DNA from 2 places in the Sphingomonas sp. Leaf257 genome. Region 1 is predicted to be linked to the other one. Evidence: predicted binding sites of a transcription regulator. Region 1 holds the regulator's gene; the other holds the start of a gene.
The links. Region 1 encodes LexA, which represses DNA repair genes until DNA is damaged. Its sites were predicted from a motif close to GTTCCNCNCTTGTTCT; they were not measured.
Positions count from the first base shown of each region.

Region 2: the regulator LexA is predicted to act here: its motif matches at 2,872-2,887, upstream of ASF14_RS09215 (DUF3072 domain-containing protein).

Region 1 is NZ_LMMH01000034.1:351,820-356,496, reverse strand. It holds gene ASF14_RS17515 (ComEC/Rec2 family competence protein) at 1-1,808, shown strand, start outside; gene lexA (transcriptional repressor LexA) at 1,915-2,595, opposite strand; gene ASF14_RS17505 (molybdopterin molybdotransferase MoeA) at 2,651-3,826, opposite strand; gene moaC (cyclic pyranopterin monophosphate synthase MoaC) at 3,892-4,359, opposite strand; gene trpC (indole-3-glycerol phosphate synthase TrpC) at 4,356-4,677, opposite strand, start outside.
Region 2 is NZ_LMMH01000012.1:296,254-300,930, forward strand. It holds gene ASF14_RS09200 (amidohydrolase) at 1-774, opposite strand, end outside; gene ASF14_RS09205 (Lrp/AsnC family transcriptional regulator) at 863-1,306, opposite strand; gene ald (alanine dehydrogenase) at 1,435-2,541, shown strand; gene ASF14_RS09215 (DUF3072 domain-containing protein) at 2,920-3,132, shown strand; gene ASF14_RS09220 (tetratricopeptide repeat protein) at 3,137-3,799, opposite strand; gene ASF14_RS09225 (cytochrome c-type biogenesis protein) at 3,763-4,140, opposite strand; gene ASF14_RS09230 (redoxin family protein) at 4,137-4,664, opposite strand; gene ASF14_RS09235 (heme lyase CcmF/NrfE family subunit) at 4,661-4,677, opposite strand, start outside.

The sequences.
Region 1 (4,677 bases):
CTGTGCTGGTGCGGCCGGTGATGGCAGACATGGTAGCCGAGGTGGAGACGGCGGAGCCCTTGGCGGCGCGGCAGATCGTCCGACTGATGCTGCGACCGGTTCGGGCGCGGGACGGGCGCGGGCGGATATTGAGCATGCCGCCACGCATTCGGATATCGGTGCCGCAGGAGGATGCGCCGATAGGATTGGGGCCGGGCGCACGGGTCCGATTGCGGGCGCGGCTGATGCCGCCGCCGGGGCCGGTCGCGCCGGGAGGCTATGACTTTGCGCGCGCGGCATGGTTTCAGCGTATCGGTGCCACGGGGCGCGGCTTCGCGCCGGTACAGATACTGCACCAGGCCGATCAAGGTCCCGGGTTGCGCCAGCGCCTGTCGGAGCGGATCACGAGCCAGCTTCCGGGCAGTGCGGGCGGGATTGCGGCGGCGCTGGCGACGGGAGATGTCGGCGCGATCGCGCAGGACGACGCCGAGGCGATGCGGCGAGCCGGGCTGGCGCATCTCCTGTCGGTCAGCGGCCTTCACATCACGGCGGTCGTCGGGATCGTCATGGTGCTGACGATCAGGCTGCTGGCGCTCTGGCCGTGGCTGGCGTTGCGGGTTCGACTGCCGTTGGTCGGAGCAGCGGCCGGAGCCGTTGCCGCCGTCGGATATACGTGGCTGACCGGAGCGGAGGTTCCGACGATACGCTCCTGTGTCGCGGCGATGCTGGTCCTGGCGGCGCTGGCCATGGGTCGGGAAGCGATGACCCTGCGCCTTGTCGCAGCAGGGGCGCTGATCGTGCTGATCTTCCGGCCCGAGGCATTGGTGGGGGCCAGTTTCCAGCTCTCCTTTGCAGCGATCACCGCCATTGTCGCGCTTCATGAGCACCCGGCGGTTCGCCGATGGTTAGGGCCGCATCCCGATTGGCGCTGGGCGGCCTTGCGGCATCTGGGCGCGTTGCTGCTGACCGGGCTGGTGGTCGAGGCGGCGCTGATGCCGATCGCCGTCTATCATTTCCACAAGGCGGGGCTTTACGGCGCACTGGCCAATATCGTCGCGATCCCCTGGACGACCTTCATCGCCATGCCGCTGGAGATGATCGCATTGTTGCTGGAGCCCATGGGGTTGGGCGGCCCATTCTGGTGGTTGCTCGGACTGGCCCTGGGCCTGTTGTTGAAGCTGGCGCATGCGGTGTCCGCCATGCCGGGATCGGTGGTCGCCTTGCCCGTGGCGTCGGGATGGGCGTTCGGGCTGGCCGTCGCGGGGGGATTGTGGATCGCGCTTTGGCGGACCCGGTGGCGATGGCTCGGGACGCCTGCGCTGATGGCCGGTATATGGGTCATGTTGGCAGCGCCTGCACCCGACCTTATCGTCACCGGCGACGGTCGACATGCTGGGATCGCGTCGGGGCATGGCATGGCGCTGCTCCGTGATCGGGCGGGGGATTATATGCGGACCACCCTGTCCGAACTCAGCGGCACCGATGCCGAGCCGCTGGCGCTGGCCGATCAACCGGCGGCGCGTTGCGGGCGGGATATGTGCGTGACCGTTTTGGAGAAGCGCGGGCGGCGCTGGCGGATCGCGGCGACGCGCAGTGGTTATCCGGTGCCATGGACGCAGTTGGTGGCGCTTTGCGGTCGGGTGGATATCATGATCGCCGACCGTCGCCTGCCCGATGCGTGCCGGCCGCGCTGGTTGAAATTGGACAGCTTTGTCTTGGAGCGGACCGGCGGCGTCTCCATCCGGCTCGATCCACCCATGGTGCGGGTGGTGCGCCAACCCGGTGATCGCCATCCATGGTCGATGACCGGACAGAGGGGAGGGCGATAGGCCCTCTATCAACGAAGGGCGATGCATTCGACAGCCCCAAACCGAGACTGTGAGCAAAGCCATCCAAAGCCGGATCAGGGCTTTCTAAGATGGCTTTGCTCCGCCCTCATTCGTAGCGGCGCAGGATGCCCGACAGCTTGCCCTGCACCCGCACCTGCGCGGGCGCGTAGCGCTGCGGGTCATAGGCGCGGTTGGCGGGATCGAGGCGGACCATCGAGCCTTCGCGCCGGAAATATTTCAGCGTCGCTTCGCTATCGTCGATCAGCGCGACCACGATCTGTCCGTCGCGCGCCACATCGGTACGGCGGATCAGCGCATAGTCGCCGTCGAGGATACCCGCCTCGACCATCGAATCGCCGGATACTTCCAGCGCATAATGTTCGCCCGAGCCGAGCAATGCGGCGGGCACGGCCAGCATCGAACTGCCCTCGAACGCCTCGATCGGCAAACCGGCGGCGATCCGGCCATGGAGCGGGATTTCGACCACGTCATTGGCAGGCTCGACTGCCGGACGCGGGGTGGGCGCACGGACATTGGCGGATGCGGGTTCGGCCGCCACGGTCTTTTCCGGCCGGTCAGGCATCCGCAACACTTCCAGCGCGCGGGCGCGATTGGGCAGGCGACGGATGAAGTGGCGTTCCTCCAGTGCGGAGATCAGACGGTGGACGCCCGACTTGGACTTGAGGTCCAGCGCCTCCTTCATCTCTTCGAAAGACGGCGAGACGCCGGTTTCCTTCAAACGGTCGTTGATGAAGCAGACAAGCTCATGCTGCTTTGCGGTGAGCATCGCGATCCTCCGTCCAGAACAGACGTGGAACTTATATGGAACGTTTTGGCTTGCGTCAAGCGAGCATCAGGATTTCCGCCGAGTCGCCTGTCGCGGCGGGGGGAGCGTGTGGCGGGCGGATGATAAGGCAGGTCGAACGCGCCAAAGTCAGCAGCATCGAGCTGTCCTGGATGGCCGCCGCATGAACCCGCCCGTCTATCATCGCCGCGCGAAGATAGTCGATGCGCGGGCCATTGGCGGGCAAATCCTCGCCCAGTATGGCGGGGATGGGCCTGGGCAGTGGCTCGGCCGCACCTGCCAGATGCGCGATCAGGGGGCGCACGAACAGCGTTGCGGTGACGAAGGCCGAGACGGGATTGCCCGGCAGGCTGAGCACCACCGTCTCGCCGAGCCGTCCCGCCATCATCGGCTTGCCGGGGCGAAGCGCGATACGCCAGAAATCGACGCTCCCGCCCGCCGCCTTGAGCGCGGGTTGGACCAGATCATGATCGCCGACCGAGGCGCCGCCGGTCGTCACCAGCAGGTCGGCCTCAACCGAGGCAAAGGCGTCGCGGAGCTTATCGAGATCATCGGGCAGGATGCCCAGATCGATGATCTCGACCGGCAGATCGGCCAGCATCGCCGCCAGCATGACGCCGTTCGATTCGGGCAGGGCGGCGGGATCGGTGCTACCGGGCGGGACCAGTTCGTCGCCGGTCGCGGCGATCGCGACACGAACGGTCGGTCGGACGGGCAGGACGGCGTGACCGCCGGTCGCCGCCACCGCGATGCGCGCGGGGGTCAGTCGCTGCCCGGCAGCGATCAGCGTTGCGCCTTCGGAAAAATCGAGCCCGCGCCGCCGTACATTGCGGCCCTGATGGGCGGGGCCTTCGCCTGCCAGCGTCAGGACCGCGCCGTCGCGCGCCGCTTCCTCCTGGATCAGAACGGTGTCAGTCCCTTCCGGAAGCACCGCGCCGGTAAAGATACGCGTCGCCTGTGCTCGCTCGACCGAACCGCTAAACGGCCGTCCCGCCGCGCTTTCACCGATGACGGTCCATGGCCCCGGCATGTCCTGAAAGCGGATGGCGTAGCCGTCCATCGCCGACAGGTCGTGCGCAGGCTGGGTCCGCCGCGCGGTCACGTCACGCGCGGCCCAGCGTCCGGCAGCTTGGCGCAACGGCAGTTCGACGATGGAGCGTTCGCTGGCCAGGGCGAGCAATCGGGCCTGGGCTTCGGGGACGGGGAGAAGAATGACGGTCGCTCCTTTTGGCCCAAGGACGCTTTTCCGCAGCGTCCGTTCCCCTGCGATCGGAGGCGTTAGGCGTTCCAGTCGCCGGACTTGCCGCCGGTCTTGGCGATCAGGCGAATATCACCGATCGTCATGCGCTTATCGAGGGCCTTTGCCATGTCGTACACGGTCAACAGCGTCACCGACACGGCGGTCAGGGCTTCCATCTCGACACCGGTCTGGCCCGCCATGGCAGCGGTGGCGGTGGCGGTCACGCCTCCCTCGTCCAGAACCAGATCGATCTCTACCTTGCTCAGAGGCAGGGGGTGGCAGAGCGGAATGAGGTCGCTGGTCTTCTTGGCGGCCATGATGCCCGCCACCCGCGCGACCGCCAGCACATCGCCCTTCTGAACGCTGCCCGCGCGGATCGCGGCGGCGGCGTCTCGAGTCATGGTGATGCGGCCTTGCGCCACCGCCTCTCGGGCCGTGACCGCCTTGGCCCCGACATCGACCATGCGCGCCGAGCCTTCTTCGTCGAGATGGGTGAGGCCGGTCATCCGATCAGCGCGCGGGTTGCCGCCTCGACGTCATGCTGGCGCATCAGCGCTTCGCCGACCAGGAAGCAATGAATGCCGTGCGCAGCCATCGCGTCCAGATCCTCGCGGCTGGTCAGCCCGCTTTCGGCCACGAAAGTGCTGCCCGCGGGGGCATGCGCGACCAGTTCATAGGTCCGTTGAAAATCGACGGTGAAGTCCCTGAGATCGCGGTTGTTCACCCCAATCAACCGCGACTTCAACCGCGCGGCGCGCTCCATCTCGGCGGCGTCGTGAACCTCGACCAGCGCGTCCATGCCGCACTCGATCGCAGCGGCCTCG
Region 2 (4,677 bases), on a different contig from region 1:
CTCGTCCAGCGTCGTGCCCATATCGGCGGTCGCGGTGATGCCGTGGCTCAGCAAGTCGTTCTGCGCCTTCAGAAAGGCGGCGTTGCGATCCTTGGCCAGCGGCTGCGGAATAGCTTTCTGGATCAACGCCATGGCCGCATCGACGAACACGCCGGAGGGCTGGCCGCCGACCTTCTCGATCCGGCCGCCAGCGGGTGAGACGGTCTTGGCGGTGATCCCCGCCGCCTTCATCGCCGCGCTGTTCGCCCAGAGCGCATGGCCATCGGCGCGCTCCATGACGACGGGACGGTCGGCGACGGCGGCGTCCATATCGGCGGCGGTGGGGAAACGCCCCAGCGCCCAGCTTTCCTGGTTCCAGCCGCCGCCCAATATCCATTTCCGCTCGGGGTTGGCGGCGACATAGGCGGCGATCCGCGCCTTCGCCTCGTCCAGCGACTTGGTAGTCGCCAGGTCCAGCTCGATCTGGCGGAAGCCCAGCGCCATCACATGCCCATGCGAATCGACGAAGCCGGGCAGCATCACCCGCCCCTTCATATCCGCCCGCCAATCGAGTTTTTCGGGGCGCTTGTCCTTGGCGCCCAGCAGCTTCACGACCTTGCCGTCCGGGGTCAGCAACAGGCCGGTGAAGCGCACGACCTTGCCGTCCTTGTCGAGCGTCAGGCCCGTGACATTGTCGACCAGCGCATCGGCAAAGGCCGCAGCCGGGGTCAGCGCAATCGCCAGCGCGGTCAGCGTGGCGCGGAGGATGCGGGGGAAGGAAGCCTGCTTTACCATGGGCCGATCCCTATCGGCTGAAGGCGAAGGTGGGAAGCGGGGGCCGTCATCATTCCTCCCCTGCGAGGGGAGGAAGTTTCTCCATCCTTCACGACCGTCGCACCACCTCGCGAATCACGAAGTGCGACGCCAGCCGAGTCACCCCCGGCAGGCGCGCCAGCGTTTCGCGGTGGATACGCTCGTAACTGTCGTCGCGGCGGACCTCGACCTGGATCATATAGTCCGCCTCGCCGCTCATCAGGAAGCATTCGACGATCTCGGGACAGCGCAGGATTTCGCGCTCGAACGCCGCCATGGTATCCTGCCGCTGGTCCTTCAGCGTAACGTTGACCATCACGGTCGAGGGCCGCCCGCGCGCCTCATGGCTCAGGATCGCGCGATATCCGGCGATGACCCCGCTTTCGCGAAGCTGCGCCACGCGGCGATGCGCGGCACTGGCGGACAGGCCGACCTTCTCGCCCAGCGCGGCGCTGGTCAGGTCGGAATCACGGGCCAGCTGGGCCAGGATGCGGCGGTCGATCGCGTCGGACATTTCATCCCGATACACCGGCCGAAGACGCACGAATATCCCAAATTATACGATGCGACGGGACCGCTTTGCACACCTCTCCCACCCCATCGGCGCTATTATCGGGGCAACGCTTTTCAGGAGAGTTCATCATGCGCGTCGGTGTTCCCAAGGAAATCAAGAACCACGAATATCGCGTCGGCCTGACCCCGCCCTCGGTCGCCGAGCTGGTCGCCGCCGGTCACGAGGTGATCGTCGAAACCAAGGCCGGTACCGGCATCGATTTCGAGGACCAGGACTATGTCGACGCGGGCGCGCGCATCGTCGCCACCGCCGCCGAGGTGTTCGACCAGGCCGAGATGATCGTGAAGGTCAAGGAGCCGCAGGCGGTCGAGGTCGCGATGCTGCGCCCCCACCATGTCCTGTTCACCTATCTCCACCTCGCCGCCGACAAGCCGCAGGCCGAGGGCCTGATGAAGTCGGGCGCGACCTGCATCGCCTATGAGACCGTCACCAGCCCCCGCGGCGGCGTGCCGCTCCTGAAGCCGATGTCGGAAGTCGCGGGCCGCATGGCGGTGCAGGTCGGCGCGCACTATCTGGAAAAGCAGCAGGGCGGCCGTGGCATCCTGCTTGGCGGCGTGCCGGGCGTGGCACCGGCCAAGGTCGCGATCCTGGGCGGCGGCGTCTCGGGCGTGAACGCGGCGCAGATGGCCGTGGGTCTGCGCGCCGATGTCACCATCTATGACATCAACAACGATCGTCTGGCCGAGCTGGACATGTTCTTCTCCAGCCAGATCAAGACCGCCTATGCCTCCAAGGCGGCGATCGCGGCGGCGGTGAAGAACGCGCATCTCGTCATCGGCGCGGTGCTGGTGCCCGGCGCGGCGGCGCCGAAGCTGGTCACCCGCGACATGCTGAAGACGATGAAGCGCGGCTCGGTGATGGTCGACATCGCGATCGACCAGGGCGGCTGCTTCGAGACCAGCCATGCCACCACCCACCAGGACCCGGTGTTCGAGGTCGACGGCGTGATCCATTACTGCGTCGCCAACATGCCCGGCGCTGTCGCCCGCACCTCGACCTTTGCGCTGAACAACGCGACGCTGCCCTTCGCGGTGAAGCTGGCGAACATGGGCGCCGAGGCCGCGATGAAGGCCGACGCGCATCTGGCGAATGGCCTGAACGTCTCGGGCGGCAAGATCCGCCACGCGGCGGTCGCCGAAGCGCTCGACCTGCCGTTCGAGGCCTGGGCGGGCTAAATCGCTCCTGCCGTTCGCACTGAGCGAAGTCGATCCGGGCCATGGTCGCAAGGCTGCCCATGGCCTTCGACTTCGCTCAGGCTGAACGGCGTTGTGGTTTTACTCCACCCTCCGTTCATGCTGAGCGAAGTCGAAGCGCATGCCCTGCCCCACGCCACGAAGGCCCGAATAGGTTCGCGCGGAAACGCGAAGGCGCGGAGATGGCGTATCCAGCCGCCAGGCTGGCCTCCCATATCAAGGGTGCGGCGAAGCCTCCGGCGGAACGGACTCGCACCGCCGACCCATCCCGAACCTCTCTGCGCCTCCGCGTCTCCGCGCGAACCAAACAAAGAAACAAAACTGGAACATCGCCGTTGATCCCCCCGAAAGGATCATCCGATGACAGACAACCCCAAGACCGAACCCTTCTCCAACGCCGAGAAGAACCCCGATGACTGGACCACCGGCGACGAAAAGATGACCGGCGCACAGGCCAGTTATCTGAAGACCCTGTCCGAAGAGGCGGGCGAGCCATTTGACGATACGCTGACCAAGGCCGACGCCTCGAAGCGGATCGACGCGCTTCAGGAAAAGACCGGCCGGGGCCAGTAAGTCCCTATTCCCCCATCATGCGAATAGCCTGATCGAGCAGCATCACCCGCTGCTCGATAGCCGGACGATAGGGCGCATTGGCGGGCGACAGCGCCAGGGCACGGTTCCAGAACACCCGCGCCTTGCGAAAATCGCCCGCCCGCATCCAGGCCAGCCCCTCGAAGAAGAATGGCGCGGGATCGCGAGGTCCCAGCGTCCGCGCGCGACGAAAGGCGAAGCGGGCGGCGGGCGACATCTGATAACCGTCATGCGCGAACAGGACGTTACCCAGCTCGGTCCAGTACGGAACGCTGGTCCGGTCGCCGCCGACCGCGCCCAGCATGATCTGCACCGCCGTGCGCTTGTTACCAGAGCGCGACAGGGCATCGGCGGCGGTGAACATCGCTGCCTCACCGCCATAACGCCCGATCAACTGCCCGCGCAATTCGGCGATTGCGTCATTATCGAGCAGCGCATCGGGGCGCGGCGCGGGCGCGCTGGCCGCCAGGGTCGGCCGCCCCTGCCACGCATAGCCCACGCCCCCCAGCGCGAGTGCGGCCCCGAGCATCGTCCAGAGCGGTCGCGGAAAACGCAGCCACAGCGCCGCGCCCAAGGCTCCGGCGGCGATCAGCAGCAGGATCAGCCAGCCCATCAGCGGCGCTTTCGAAAGCTGGATCGCGCGATCCATGCGCCGACCGCCAACAACAGGATCGGCGTCGCCCAGAGCAACGCCGTGGCACCCGATAAGGGCGGGTCATAGCTGACATAATCGCCGTACCGCTCGATCAGCCAGGCGCGGATCGCCTCCGGGCTTTCGCCGCGCGCGATCCGCTGGCGGACCAGGGCGCGCATATCGGCCGCCATGTCGGCATCGCTGTCCGCGATCGACTGGCCCTGGCACACGACGCAACGCAACTCGCCCATCAGGGCCCGCGCCTGGGCCTCTGCCTGACGGTCGGGCAGTTGGGTGTTGCCGTAATCGGGCGTGGTGGTGGCGACCGCCAGCAACAAAGCGAGCGACAGGCTCATCGAGCGGCGGCCATGTCGCGGACGATCTGGTCGACCTGATCGGCGCGGATATCGCCGATATATTGCCGCACGATCCGCCCGCGCCCGTCGATCAGGAAGGTCTCCGGCACACCCGACGAGCCGAGCGCCATCTGCACACGGCTGCGGCTGTCATCGCCGATCGCGGCATAAGGGTCGCCGTTGCGGCGCAGGAAGGCGGCGATGGCGGGGCCCTTGTCATGGATGGCGATGGCGTCGATCGGCACGCCGCGCGCCTTCAGCGCCATCAGCTGCGGCGCTTCGGCGATGCAGGGGATGCACCAGCTGGCAAAGACGTTGAGCAGGCGCGGCTTGCCGCCCTTGAAGTCGCCGCTCGCCAGGCCCGGCTTGCCCGGCACCATCGGCTCCAGCTTGAAGACCGGCAGCGGCTTGTCGACCAACGTCGAATGCACCGTCGTGTCGGCGGGGCGCATCAGCCCGGCCGCGACCACCGCGAAGAACACCCCGAACAGCCCCAGCGGCAACCAGATCAGCGCGCGCTTCATCCCCACAGAGCCT